One region of the Ochrobactrum sp. 19YEA23 genome, then DNA from elsewhere that is predicted to be linked to it. Evidence: predicted binding sites of a transcription regulator. Region 1 holds the regulator's gene; the other holds the start of a gene.
What was found. Region 1 encodes PhoB, which activates phosphate uptake and scavenging genes when phosphate is short. Its sites were predicted from a motif close to TGTCATNNANCTGTCAT; they were not measured.
Positions count from the first base shown of each region.

Region 2: QBD01_RS21405 (esterase-like activity of phytase family protein) is a predicted target of PhoB. The motif match lies at 1,892-1,908, and genes of this name have one in related genera.

Region 1 covers NZ_JASAMQ010000001.1:305,014-310,804, forward strand. The annotation lists gene pstB (phosphate ABC transporter ATP-binding protein PstB) at 1-821, shown strand, start outside; gene phoU (phosphate signaling complex protein PhoU) at 916-1,638, shown strand; gene phoB (phosphate regulon transcriptional regulator PhoB) at 1,784-2,470, shown strand; gene QBD01_RS01405 (hypothetical protein) at 2,864-3,049, opposite strand; gene QBD01_RS01410 (cell wall hydrolase) at 3,106-4,059, shown strand; gene QBD01_RS01415 (hypothetical protein) at 4,140-4,412, opposite strand; gene QBD01_RS01420 (aminopeptidase) at 4,585-5,791, shown strand, end outside.
Region 2 covers NZ_JASAMQ010000010.1:64,026-69,816, reverse strand. The annotation lists gene rbsK (ribokinase) at 1-374, opposite strand, end outside; gene QBD01_RS21405 (esterase-like activity of phytase family protein) at 453-1,820, opposite strand; gene QBD01_RS21400 (MFS transporter) at 2,018-3,208, shown strand; gene QBD01_RS21395 (hypothetical protein) at 3,391-3,591, shown strand; gene QBD01_RS21390 (DMT family transporter) at 3,607-4,500, opposite strand; gene QBD01_RS21385 (hypothetical protein) at 4,652-5,437, opposite strand; gene QBD01_RS21380 (amidohydrolase family protein) at 5,484-5,791, opposite strand, start outside.

The DNA of each region.
Region 1 (5,791 bases):
TGAACTTGATGACAGAACGTACTCTCGAGAAAGCCGTAGGAGAAAAGATGAACGCCAACACCAGTTCCGTAAAGATGCGCGGCGACAAGGTTTGCGTATTCTATGGTGAGAAGCAGGCCCTTTTCGATGTCAACCTGGATGTTCCGGAAAAGATGGTGACGGCGCTGATCGGTCCTTCCGGCTGCGGCAAGTCGACATTCCTTCGCTCGCTCAACCGCATGAACGACACGATTGAAGGTTGCCGCATCGGTGGCAAGATCACCCTCGACAATGAGGATATCTACGATCCGAAGATCGATGTGGTGGAACTGCGTGCCCGTGTGGGTATGGTGTTTCAGAAGCCGAACCCGTTCCCGAAGACGATCTACGAGAACGTGGCTTATGGCCCGCGCATTCACGGTCTGGCCCGCTCCAAGACCGATCTTGAAGAAATCGTCGTGACGAGCCTTCAGAAGGCCAGCCTGTTCGAGGAAGTGAAGGATCGCCTCCACGATGCGGGCACGGGTCTTTCCGGCGGTCAGCAGCAGCGCCTGTGCATTGCCCGTGCGATTGCGGTGAGCCCGGAAGTCATTCTGATGGACGAACCCTGCTCGGCGCTCGACCCGATTGCTACGGCAAAGGTGGAAGAGCTGATCGACGAACTGCGCCAGAACTACACCATCGTCATCGTCACCCACTCCATGCAGCAGGCGGCCCGTGTTTCGCAGCGCACCGCCATGTTCCATCTCGGCAATCTGGTCGAAGTGGGCGACACGGAAACGATGTTCACTGCGCCGACCGAAAAGCGCACGCAGGACTACATCACCGGACGCTTTGGCTAACAACGAGGGCGGGGGACAAGCCTCCCTTGCCCGCGGACTGCGCTAGCAAAAACAGAAGTGCGGCTTCCCCGCAATTTATATTACGAGGTCTACCATGCCGTCTCAGCATACCGTTCGTTCCTACGATGAGGAACTGAAGTTTCTCACCCACAAGATCGCCGAAATGGGCGGACATGCGGAACGTATGGTCGAACAGTCGGTCGCCGCTATCGTCAATGCAGACAACGCCCTTGCCCAGCGCGTCATTTCAGACGACCTGATCCTGGACGCCAGCGAACGCGAAATCGACGACAAGGCCGTGATGATCATCGCCAAGCGTCAGCCGATGGCTGTCGATCTGCGCGAGATTATCGGTTCGATCCGCATCTCCGCCGATCTGGAGCGCGTTGGCGATCTGGGCAAGAACATTGCCAAGCGCGTTGCCGCCGTTTCGGAGTCCCGCCAGCCGGTCAAGCTCTATCGCGGTCTTGAAACGCTGGCCGAACTGGCGCTGACCCAGCTCAAGGACGTGCTCGACGCCTATGCGTCGCGCTCGGTGCAGCAGATCAATATCGTGCGTGATCGCGACGATGAGATCGACGCCATGTACACCTCGCTGTTCCGCGAGCTGCTCACCTATATGATGGAAGATCCGCGCAATATTTCCGCCTGCACGCATCTTCTGTTCTGCGCCAAGAATATCGAGCGCATCGGCGACCATGCGACCAACATCGCGGAAACCGTCTATTACATCGTGACCGGCCTGCAGATGCCTGCCGAACGACCGAAAGAAGACCTGAGCCACGGCATCGTCGTGGATGAGGCACGCAAGCCCTGAGTAAGCGCTGCGTTTGGAGCACATCAGGACGGCTTTGCCGAAAGGAGCTCCAAATGCGGTGGAGAATGAGTGAATAGCGCGGCGGCACGCGGTCGATAGGGGGACGTGTATCTTCCGCTCGCTGGATTTTAATAGGGAATATTGGATGTCACAGGTACCCAAAATCGCTGTGGTGGAAGACGAAGAGGCGCTGAGCGTTCTGCTGCGCTACAATCTTGAGGCCGAAGGCTATCAGGTGGATACGATGCTACGCGGCGACGAGGCTGAAATCGCGCTGCGCGAGAACGTACCGGATCTTCTCATCCTCGATTGGATGCTTCCTGGCGTATCGGGCATCGAACTGTGCCGCCGTCTGCGCCAGTGGCCGGAGACGGAACGTTTGCCGGTCATCATGCTGACCGCCCGCGGTGAGGAAAGCGAACGCGTTCGCGGCTTGAGCGTCGGCGCCGACGATTATGTCGTAAAGCCGTTCTCGACGCCTGAGCTTCTGGCCCGCGTCAAGGCCATGCTGCGCCGCGCTAATCCAAGCCTGCTGTCGCATGTGCTGAAGGTGGGCGATCTGGTGCTCGACCGCCAGCAGCATCGTGTTTACCGCAAAGAAAAGGAAGTTCGTCTTGGACCGACGGAGTTCCGCCTGCTGGAATATTTCATGATGTCGCCGGGCCGCGTGTTCTCACGCAGCCAGCTTCTCGATGGTGTCTGGGGACCGGACATCTATGTCGATGATCGCACCGTCGACGTCCATGTCGGACGCCTGCGCAAGGCTATCAACTTGGGTCGCGCGCTTGATCCGATCCGCACGGTACGCGGCGCCGGTTATTCTTTCGGCTGATCGAACTTCAATAGAAACTGCTCTTCGAGCCCGTCTTTCGTGACCGAAAGGCGGGCTCGATCACTTTCAGACGTGCCCATTTTGCCAGTTGCCTGCTCCACCCGATTCGGTCAGATGAGGTGCTGAAAAGGCCAAAAATGGCCAATCTCACGGAATGTTACGTAGCTTGCATCAAAGTTGAAGGAACCGGCGCAGGACTTGCTAAAACAGTTACGCCGCAGATTTTCCCAACCGGATGAAGCAAGATATATCAAAATTTTACAGCAGTTGCGAATTAAGGCAGCGATGTGGCCTGTATTGAGGAACTATGATTTCCATCAAATCAAAGGTTTATCTCTTTTCTGTAGGTTCATTAAGAAATTATTAATAGTTTTGAATGGTTTGTGTGGGCAATTACGCTCGTGATTCGGGTTTCATTTGTGGCCGTTTCGATGGTTTCAGCAATTTCGGAATTTGACCCATTGCCTTTTTTTGGCCTAAAAATTCCAAAACCTTGAAGAAGACGAGCGACGGCAGGTTGTTTGATTTTTGATCTTCGCCTGCTTTGACTTGCACCGCAGCTAGACCCGTACCGGTCATTATTGGCCTTCGGATCGACTGCTTCAGTTAAGGGTCCTGAATATGAGACTGAGCCGTTGACGCGCGCTGGTAATTGGAAGCTGCCTGTATTGGCAGGACTGCTCGTAGCGCCCTTCGTAATGACGGGCTGCACGACGACCGGCACCACAGCCAAGACTGAGAAGACGGCGGCCGCAAGCCACGTCAAGTCGGTTAACGGCGTCAAGACCTATACCTACACGGCGAGGGACAAGGAGTGCCTCGAGCGCGCAATGTTCTTCGAATCGAACCGTTCCAGCCCTGATGGTCTGATGGCTGTCGGTACGGTCGTCATGAACCGCCTCGCATCGGGCCGTTATCCGGATACTATTTGTGGCGTTGTCGGTCAGAAGAACCAGTTCGCACCGGGCGTTCTCAGCCGCAGGATGGAATCGGGCAAGCTGCCCGACGTTCAGGCAGCTGCTGACGCCGTGCTGAAGGGCCAGCGCCATCCAAAGCTGAAGAACGCCATGTTCTTCCACACGGCTGGTCTGTCATTCCCGTATAACAACATGCATTACGTGCTGGTTGCCGGCGGTAATTCATTCTACGAGAAGCGCAACCGCGACGGCTCGTTGCAGAACCCGGTGCCGCAGGAGCCATACAATCTGGCTCTCGCCTATTCGCCGCAGTCGCCATCCACGCCGCAAGATCCGTCTTATGACGTGACGCTGCCACAGGCCGGTCCAGTGCCGGAAGCAGCGCCCACCGTACAGGTCGCGCTGGCGGATGCCGCAAAGATGGAAACCTCTATACGGGGCAGCGGCCTTGGCCCGCAGGCACGTGGCAATCGCCTCTCGCACCAGAATGGTATAGCGACAGCACAGGCACAGCCACAGATTCAGCAGGTTGCGTCCTATCAGCCGCAATTCGATACGTCGGCGCCTGCAAGCCCGCCGCAATCGCTCGGATATGCAGCGGCAGACCAGAAGCAGGCCGATGCAATCGGCGCGTTGCTCCTGTCGCAGGACCGGCCGGAAACGCCTCTATAAGTTGATTTGAACGGTTTCGGTGCGGGCTGATCTTTCCGATTGGCCCGCATTTTTCATTTTAGCTATGCGAATTGCCGTAACTACCGGGGGCGAACCACAACTGGACGATAGATCGGCTGATAGAGCATGATCGGCTGGTCGTAGAAATCGACGCGGTTTTCCCAGGCGCGGCGATCTGCGCGGCGGTCGAGATCGAGGCGCATCAGGCAATTGGCAAATGCTTCGGTCTGCGGCTTGAACCCATAACCCCGGCAGGTCCGTTCATCGGCAGCGCGGCGCTCTTCCGGCGTCATGGTGACACAACCGGCCAGCAGGCCCGCAAGTCCCAATAATACAAGCGCTTTCTTATTCATTCTCTTTGCTTTCCATATTGCTGACCGCGGTATCCAGTATAGACCATATCCTGAAAAGAACGTGGTTTAATTGCGCCATCTGATAAACTGGCGGCGAGTGTACAGAAGTGATTCTTTCATGACGCCCCCTTTCTTGAGGGAGGCGCTTTCGCATCAAAGAGGTCTGCAGCCCATGGCTCACGATATGCAAAATCCCGTCATTGATCCGGTGAAGCTCGAACGGCTGGCTGAAGTGGCCGTCCGCGTCGGCCTGCAATTGCGTGAGGGGCAGGATCTGATCATCACGGCGCCGGTTATTGCCTTGCCGCTGGTACGACTGATTGCCAAACATGCCTATAAGGCGGGCGCTGGTCTGGTGACGCCATTCTTCGCCGATGACCAGATTGCGCTGGCCCGCTATGAAAATGCGCCGGATGCAAGCTTCGACCGTGCTTCGACCTGGCTCTATGAGGGCATGGCCAAGGCTTATTCCGAAGGTGCGGCGCGTCTTGCAATTGCTGCCGACAATCCGATGCTTTTATCCAGCCAGGACGCCGCGAAGGTTTCGCGCGCCAATCGCGCCAATTCCAAGGCCTATCAGCCGGCGCTGGAAAAGATCGCTGGTTTCGACATCAACTGGAACATCGTTTCCTATCCGAATGCGGCATGGGCGCAGCTCATGTTCCCGAATGAGCCGGAAGAGGTGGCGACCCGCAAGCTGGCGGAGGCCATCTTCGCCGCTTCGCGCGTGGATGTCGAAGATCCGATTGGCGCATGGGCTGCACATAATGCAGCGCTTCGCACCCGCACACGCTTCCTGAACGGCAAGGCCTATAGCGCCCTGAACTTCAAGGGCCCGGGCACGGATCTGACGGTCGGACTTGCTGATGGTCACGAGTGGCACGGCGGCGCGTCGACCGCCAAGAACGGCATTACCTGCAATCCGAATATTCCGACGGAAGAGGTGTTTACCACGCCGCATGCATTGCGTGTCGATGGCTATGTCGCCAGCACCAAGCCTCTGTCGCATCAGGGCACGCTGATCGAAAACATCGCAGTGCGTTTCGAGGCGGGCCGTATCGTCGAAGCCAAGGCGACCCGCGGCGAAGAAGTGCTGTCGAAAGTGCTCGATACGGATGAAGGCGCGCGCAGGCTTGGTGAAGTGGCGCTGGTGCCGCATTCCTCGCCGATCTCGCAAAGCGGCCTTCTGTTCTACAACACGCTTTTCGATGAAAACGCTGCGAGCCATATTGCACTCGGTCAGTGCTATTCCAAGTGCTTCATTGATGGCGCCAAGTTGACGCCGGAACAGATCAAGGCGCAGGGCGGCAATTCCAGCCTCATTCATATAGACTGGATGATCGGTTCTGGCGAAATCGATGTCGATGGTATTAAAGCCG
Region 2 (5,791 bases), on a different contig from region 1:
ATCGTGTTCTGGCCAGCCTCGTCGACCTGAATGATCGCCATGCCTGTCTCGACACCGTCAGTCACCCGCACGCCATCTGTGTTGAGGCCGAATTCCTGCATCTGCTTGACGGCAAGATCACCGAAGGCATCGTTGCCGACCGCGCCGACGAAGCGCACATCGCCGCCGAGCTTGGCGACAGCCACGGCCTGATTGGCGCCCTTGCCGCCGAGACCAATCCCGTAGCCCGACGCATTCACCGTCTGCCCCGGACGTGGCAACGCCGCCATTCGTGCGCTGACATCCACATTCACACTGCCGAAAATGAAAATCTTCAACGGCTTCCTCCATAGAAGTTTTGCTGCACCATAACTGCGAGCGAAGAAAACTTCCATGTCGGTACTTCTGTCGTGCACAGACAGAAAAGCCGCGAGATTGTCTCGCGGCTTTTCTTCAATCACGGGGCAGTCGACTTATTCGGCTTTCAGGAATTCGCCGACTTCCAGCAGCACGAACTCATTATCGTCAACCTTGTCGAGCGAACGGCCTGCCGAGAACGGCAGATTATTGTCGTTACCGACGATGATATGGGTATCGTCCACGCGGTCGACATTCTCGATCGTCACAAACGGCATGTCGTAAATGGCGTCATGACCACCCTGACGGCGCTTATTGTCCGGGTCTGCAATGGTCAGCAGATCGATGTAGCCGATCTTGCGCACTTCCTTGCCGACATTGCTGTCATCGAAGGAAATCTTGTAGATGCGCTTGACCTTGGACGGCACGTCGAAGCAATCCGGCTGCGGCTTCTTCGGATCGGCACAAGCCTTTTCCGCAACGCCTGCACCGTTGTCGCGTTCGATGACCAGACCCGTGCTGGCATCCAGCATATTGAAATCGCCAATCGCTTCGCCGCCTTCAGCCAGAGGATAGAGCCACGAACGGCCCGTCCACTTCTTGTCAGCCACGCTGAACTCGATGATGCGCAGGCCAGTCTTGCCGCTGTCGGTCTTTTCCGGTGCGCCATCGACGAAAAGCGGGCCTTCGAGGAGACCGTAGAGCTTCGAACCGTCCTTCGACATGGCAAGGCCTTCAAAGCCGCCCGAACGCTTCAGATTGTAAACCGGAAGCTTGAGGCTCGGATTGGCCGGCAAGGCGAGCTTTGGATTGTCCGGCGAGACGACCTGCGTTTCACCAACCTGCGTTGAGAACACGTCCGTCAGCTTGCCGTCAGTATCGAATTTCAGCAGGAACGGACCGAATTCCTCGCCCACCCAGAAACCATCCGCCACGGGCTGGATCGATTCCACGTCGAAATCCGCGCCAGTCAGGTAACGCTTTTCCGCGCCTTCCATGACGATCGGGAATGGTGCTTTCTTGTCCGGGTCGCTGAGGAATAGGGTCTTCACGCGCTCGACCTTGCCGTTGTCCCAGTCGAACTTGACATTGTGCAGCATCAGCATGGCGTCGGGCGAATTGAACTTCGTGCCGAAACCATTGTCCGACAGCGTCCAGAAGCTGCCGTCTTCCATGGTCTTGATGCCCGAAAAGCCCTGCACAGGCTGGCCGTCGAAGGGAAGCGAAACGCCGGTTTTACGCACGCCATCCTTGCCTTCAATCGTACCGATGCCTTCAGCACGCTTGCGGTCTGCTGTGGTGAATTTGCCGGAGGTCTTCAAATGATCTGCCGCACCATCCGGTGCCGCGATGACCGTGTTAGCTGGCAGGATCGCATGGGCCTTCAGCGTGGCAGGAAATGCTTTTTCCTCCGCCGATGCCGGAACAATGGTGAAAGCCAGAAGGCTGGCGAGAATGGTCGACGTGCCGAAATACCGATGCATGGAATGTCCCCGTTCCAAGTTAGCTCTGCGGTATCGGTAAGCTGGCTTCGTGACATGTGCTTGACTGTCCAATGAAGCTTTGAAGACTTTCCCTGAGAAAGCGCGGGAAAACCGAACTTCGGTGATTTGGAATATTTTTCCTCTATTCGGCAGACAACTATGACGCTAGTTTCCTGCGTCGTTGTATGAGGGAAAAAATGACCGATAATTCGTCCGTTCGCCGCAATATTCTTATCCTGACGATGGCGCAGGCGCTCGGTGCGTCGAGCCCGCCTATCGTCATCTCGCTCGGCGGCCTTGTCGGGCAGAAATTGTCGTCCGATCCGGCCCTCGTCACCCTGCCCGTCAGCCTGTTCAATCTGGGACTGGCGCTCGGCACTTTGCCTGCCGCGTTCTTGATGCGGCAGCTCGGGCGGCGCAATGCCTATATGATTGGTGCGCTTGTCGGCGCGACGGCGGGGCTTGTCGCAGCCGCTGGCATTTTCTCCGCATCATTCCTGATCTTCTGCCTTGGCACGCTGACAGCAGGTCTCTATGCCGCCTATGTGCAGAGCTATCGCTTCGCCGCCGCAGACACCGCCAGCGGCGACATGAAAGCCAAGGCAATTTCCTATGTGATGGTTGGCGGGCTCATCGCCGCAATCGTCGGGCCGCAGCTGGTGATCTGGACCCGCGACACGATCCCCGATGCCATGTTCGCCGGCAGTTTCCTCAGCCAGGCGGTGCTCGGCCTCATCGCATTGCCGGTCCTGTCCATGCTGCGCGCGCCCAAGGCTGTCAAAGCGGCCAATGCCAGCAATGACACCGGAAGACCCCTGATCGAAATATTGAAAATGCCGCGCTTCATCCTGTCGGTCGCGGCAGGCGTCTGCTCCTACGCCCTGATGACCTTTGTGATGACGGCTGCACCTATCGCCATGGTTGGCCATGGTCATTCGGTCGATCACGCAGCGCTCGGCATTCAATGGCATGTGCTTGCCATGTTCGGACCAAGCTTCTTTACCGGCAAGCTGATCGCCCGCTACGGCAAGGAAAAGATCACCGCGCTCGGCCTTGTGCTGATTGCCGGGGCGGCTGCCGTTGCACTCGGCGGCTTCGATGTCGGCCATTTCTGGATGGCGCTGATCCTGCTTGGCATCGGCTGGAACTTTGGCTTCATCGGCGCAACCGCAATGGTCACCGACTGTCACACGCCAGCCGAGCGCGGCAAGGCGCAAGGCGCCAATGATTTCATCATGTTCGGCACGGTTGCCTGCGCGTCGTTCTTCGCGGGATCGCTGCTGCATGCGTCCGGCTGGGAAACGATCAACTGGCTGGTTTTCCCGGCTGTCGCACTGGTGCTCGTGCCGCTTATCCTGCGCCTGAAGCCAAAGGCAGTGACACAATAGCCAGCTTCACAAATAAGCACGCTAACGTGACTTGGACTTAGTTTTGCCAGAAGCTATCTATTTTACTGACGAGCATCGATCCGATTCAATCGGATCGATGCTCTATCTTTCTTTTCAAAAGCATCAATTCGACGCCGTATATTCAGCTTATTGAGTGCCGGACGAACCGCTGGAACGAGACAATGATCAACGATCTGACCGACGAAATCTTCTGGCTGTTCACCATCGGTGTCTGCATTCTGTTCATTATCCGCCTGCTGTCGCCACCCCCGGCGATGCGCAGCAAGGCATCCGCGCAGCCGCTTCCGCGCCCGCGCTGGCGCTCGCGTCGCCGCGCTTTCCGTGAACGCTGGATGGCACGCAGCAAAGCCGAACGGCCCTAAAAGGCGAAAGACGTCTCAGCGCATAAAGATAAGCGCCATACCGACCACGGTAAAGGCCGCGCCAAGCCATGCGCCTGCGGCAGGGCGCTCGCCCGTCCTGAGCCAGAGCAGCGGCAAGATGATGACCGGGGTTGTGGCCGAAATGGTCGAGACGATGCCCGCTTTGCCACCCGACAAGGCGAAAAGCAGCAAGGTCATGCCGATGCCCAGCGACAGAAATCCGGTCAATGCCGTCATCGCCCCAACCCGCCAGTTGAGCGGATTGCGCGGCTTCACGGCGGTAAATGGCAACTGCATCAGTATCGACAGACATAAGGCGGCAGTGCCGACGCGCAACATGGACCCGACGAGCGGGTCGATGCCCGTTTCCATCACCGGACGCGCAATGATCGAGCCGATGGCCTGACCGAGCGCGGACAACAAGCCAAGGCCGATGCCCGCCCATAGCGATCCCTTGATCGTTTCCCATGGATGCAGCTGCGTTGCGCGCTTGCCAAAGAAAATCGCCAGCGAAACCCCAAAAACCGTGATGACAATGCCGAGCACGGCGATCAGAGACAGAGTTTCACCGAGCACCAGCCAGCCGAGCAATGCGGTCATTGGCGCGTTCATGGCGAAGAGAATGCCGGAGCGGCGCGGTCCAAGCCTGTTCAGCGTGATGAAAAGCAGAGTATCGCCCAGAAAAATGCCGATGAAACCGGAAAGCATCAGGGGCAAGACAACATCGCCGCTCAGCTGCTGCCATTTCCCAGTCGCGATGACATAGATGGCAAGCAGGCTCGTGACAAACACCTGCCGCACGCGATTGAAGGCAAGCGCGCCCAGATGACCGGCTGGCCAGGCGGAGATGAGGCCCGTCAGTGCCCAGCACGTTGCTGCGCCAGCGGCAGCCAGCTCATAGATCGGCATGTTATTCCTGCAATTTTCCCAAATCCGGCATTTGGTGCGCCGCTCCTCCGGCGCGCCAAACACTATGCCGCTTTCTATCGGGGCAGGAAAATGCCGTCTATTTCATTCTCGTGAACTGGCTATCACGGAAATCGAACGATCCGCCCGCTGATCAGAACCGGTAGGTCACGCCCAGAACGGGACCGTTGAGGCGTGAATCGAACACGTAGCCGTCACGGTCGTAATCGACATGCAGCGCCTTATAGCCTGCCGAAACCGACAGGTGATCGGTGAGCACATAATTGACTGTGCCAAGCACCGACCAGGTCAATTCAGAACCCGCGCCAAATCCGCCAATATCCGCCTGCGCCTGCAGGGATAGCTTGTCCGTCAGGCGCAGAAGCGCCCGCGTGCCCACGACCGGATCGACCCAGTTGAAGCTCTCGCCATAGCTGCGCGACAGGCCCAGCGCGCTGACCGTCACATCATTGGAAATGTGCCAGAAACGGATGCCGCCCAGTGCATCAAGCGAGAATTTCGGCGTATCGACAACGCGATAGCCGGCTTGCAGCGTGGCCATGAACTGCTTGCTGTCCACATCGCCCTTGACGACCGTGCCCGATGGAATGGCAATCGGCAGCGGCGGCAGATTGCCATAAGCATGGCTTTCGGTCGTATCGACATACATCATGTCGCCCGAGACGACGAAACGGTCGTATCGGCCCCAGACATTGACGAAGCCGCTGAAATTAAGATCGCTCAACACATCGGAAAAGGACTTTTCAATGCCAATGGTCGGTGCGCGCTGGAAGGGCGAAATATCTCCCTTGAGACCGGCAGCCCAGACATAGGGCGTGACTTGCAAGGCCCAGCGCTGGCTTTCCACGACGGACGGCGCTTCCGGCGGAACGACTACCGCGTCGGCAGCACTTGCGGCCTGCGCGCCGCAAAGGGACATGACAGCGGCAACAGCATACGTGTTCAGTCTATTCAAAATGCGTCCCTCAAGCTGAAAGCGTGTTCTTGTGAATGCGCCCATCCTTCATGATGAGCTTCATCGTGCGATCCGGATCGGCAATCAATGAAATATCATCGAGCGGATTGCCATCCAGCACGAGAATATCGGCGTAGGCTCCGGCTTCTATACGGCCAAGCTTTGCCGGGTAAGGATTGCGCGGCCCCGAAAGCGCGACCAGATCGGCGTTACCGCTGGTCAGCATGCGCAGCACCTCGGCATTGTCATACCAGCGCGCAAACTTCGCGAGCTGTTTGCCTTGCGTCGCCGTGCCCTTCGGGTTGAACAGAATGTCGG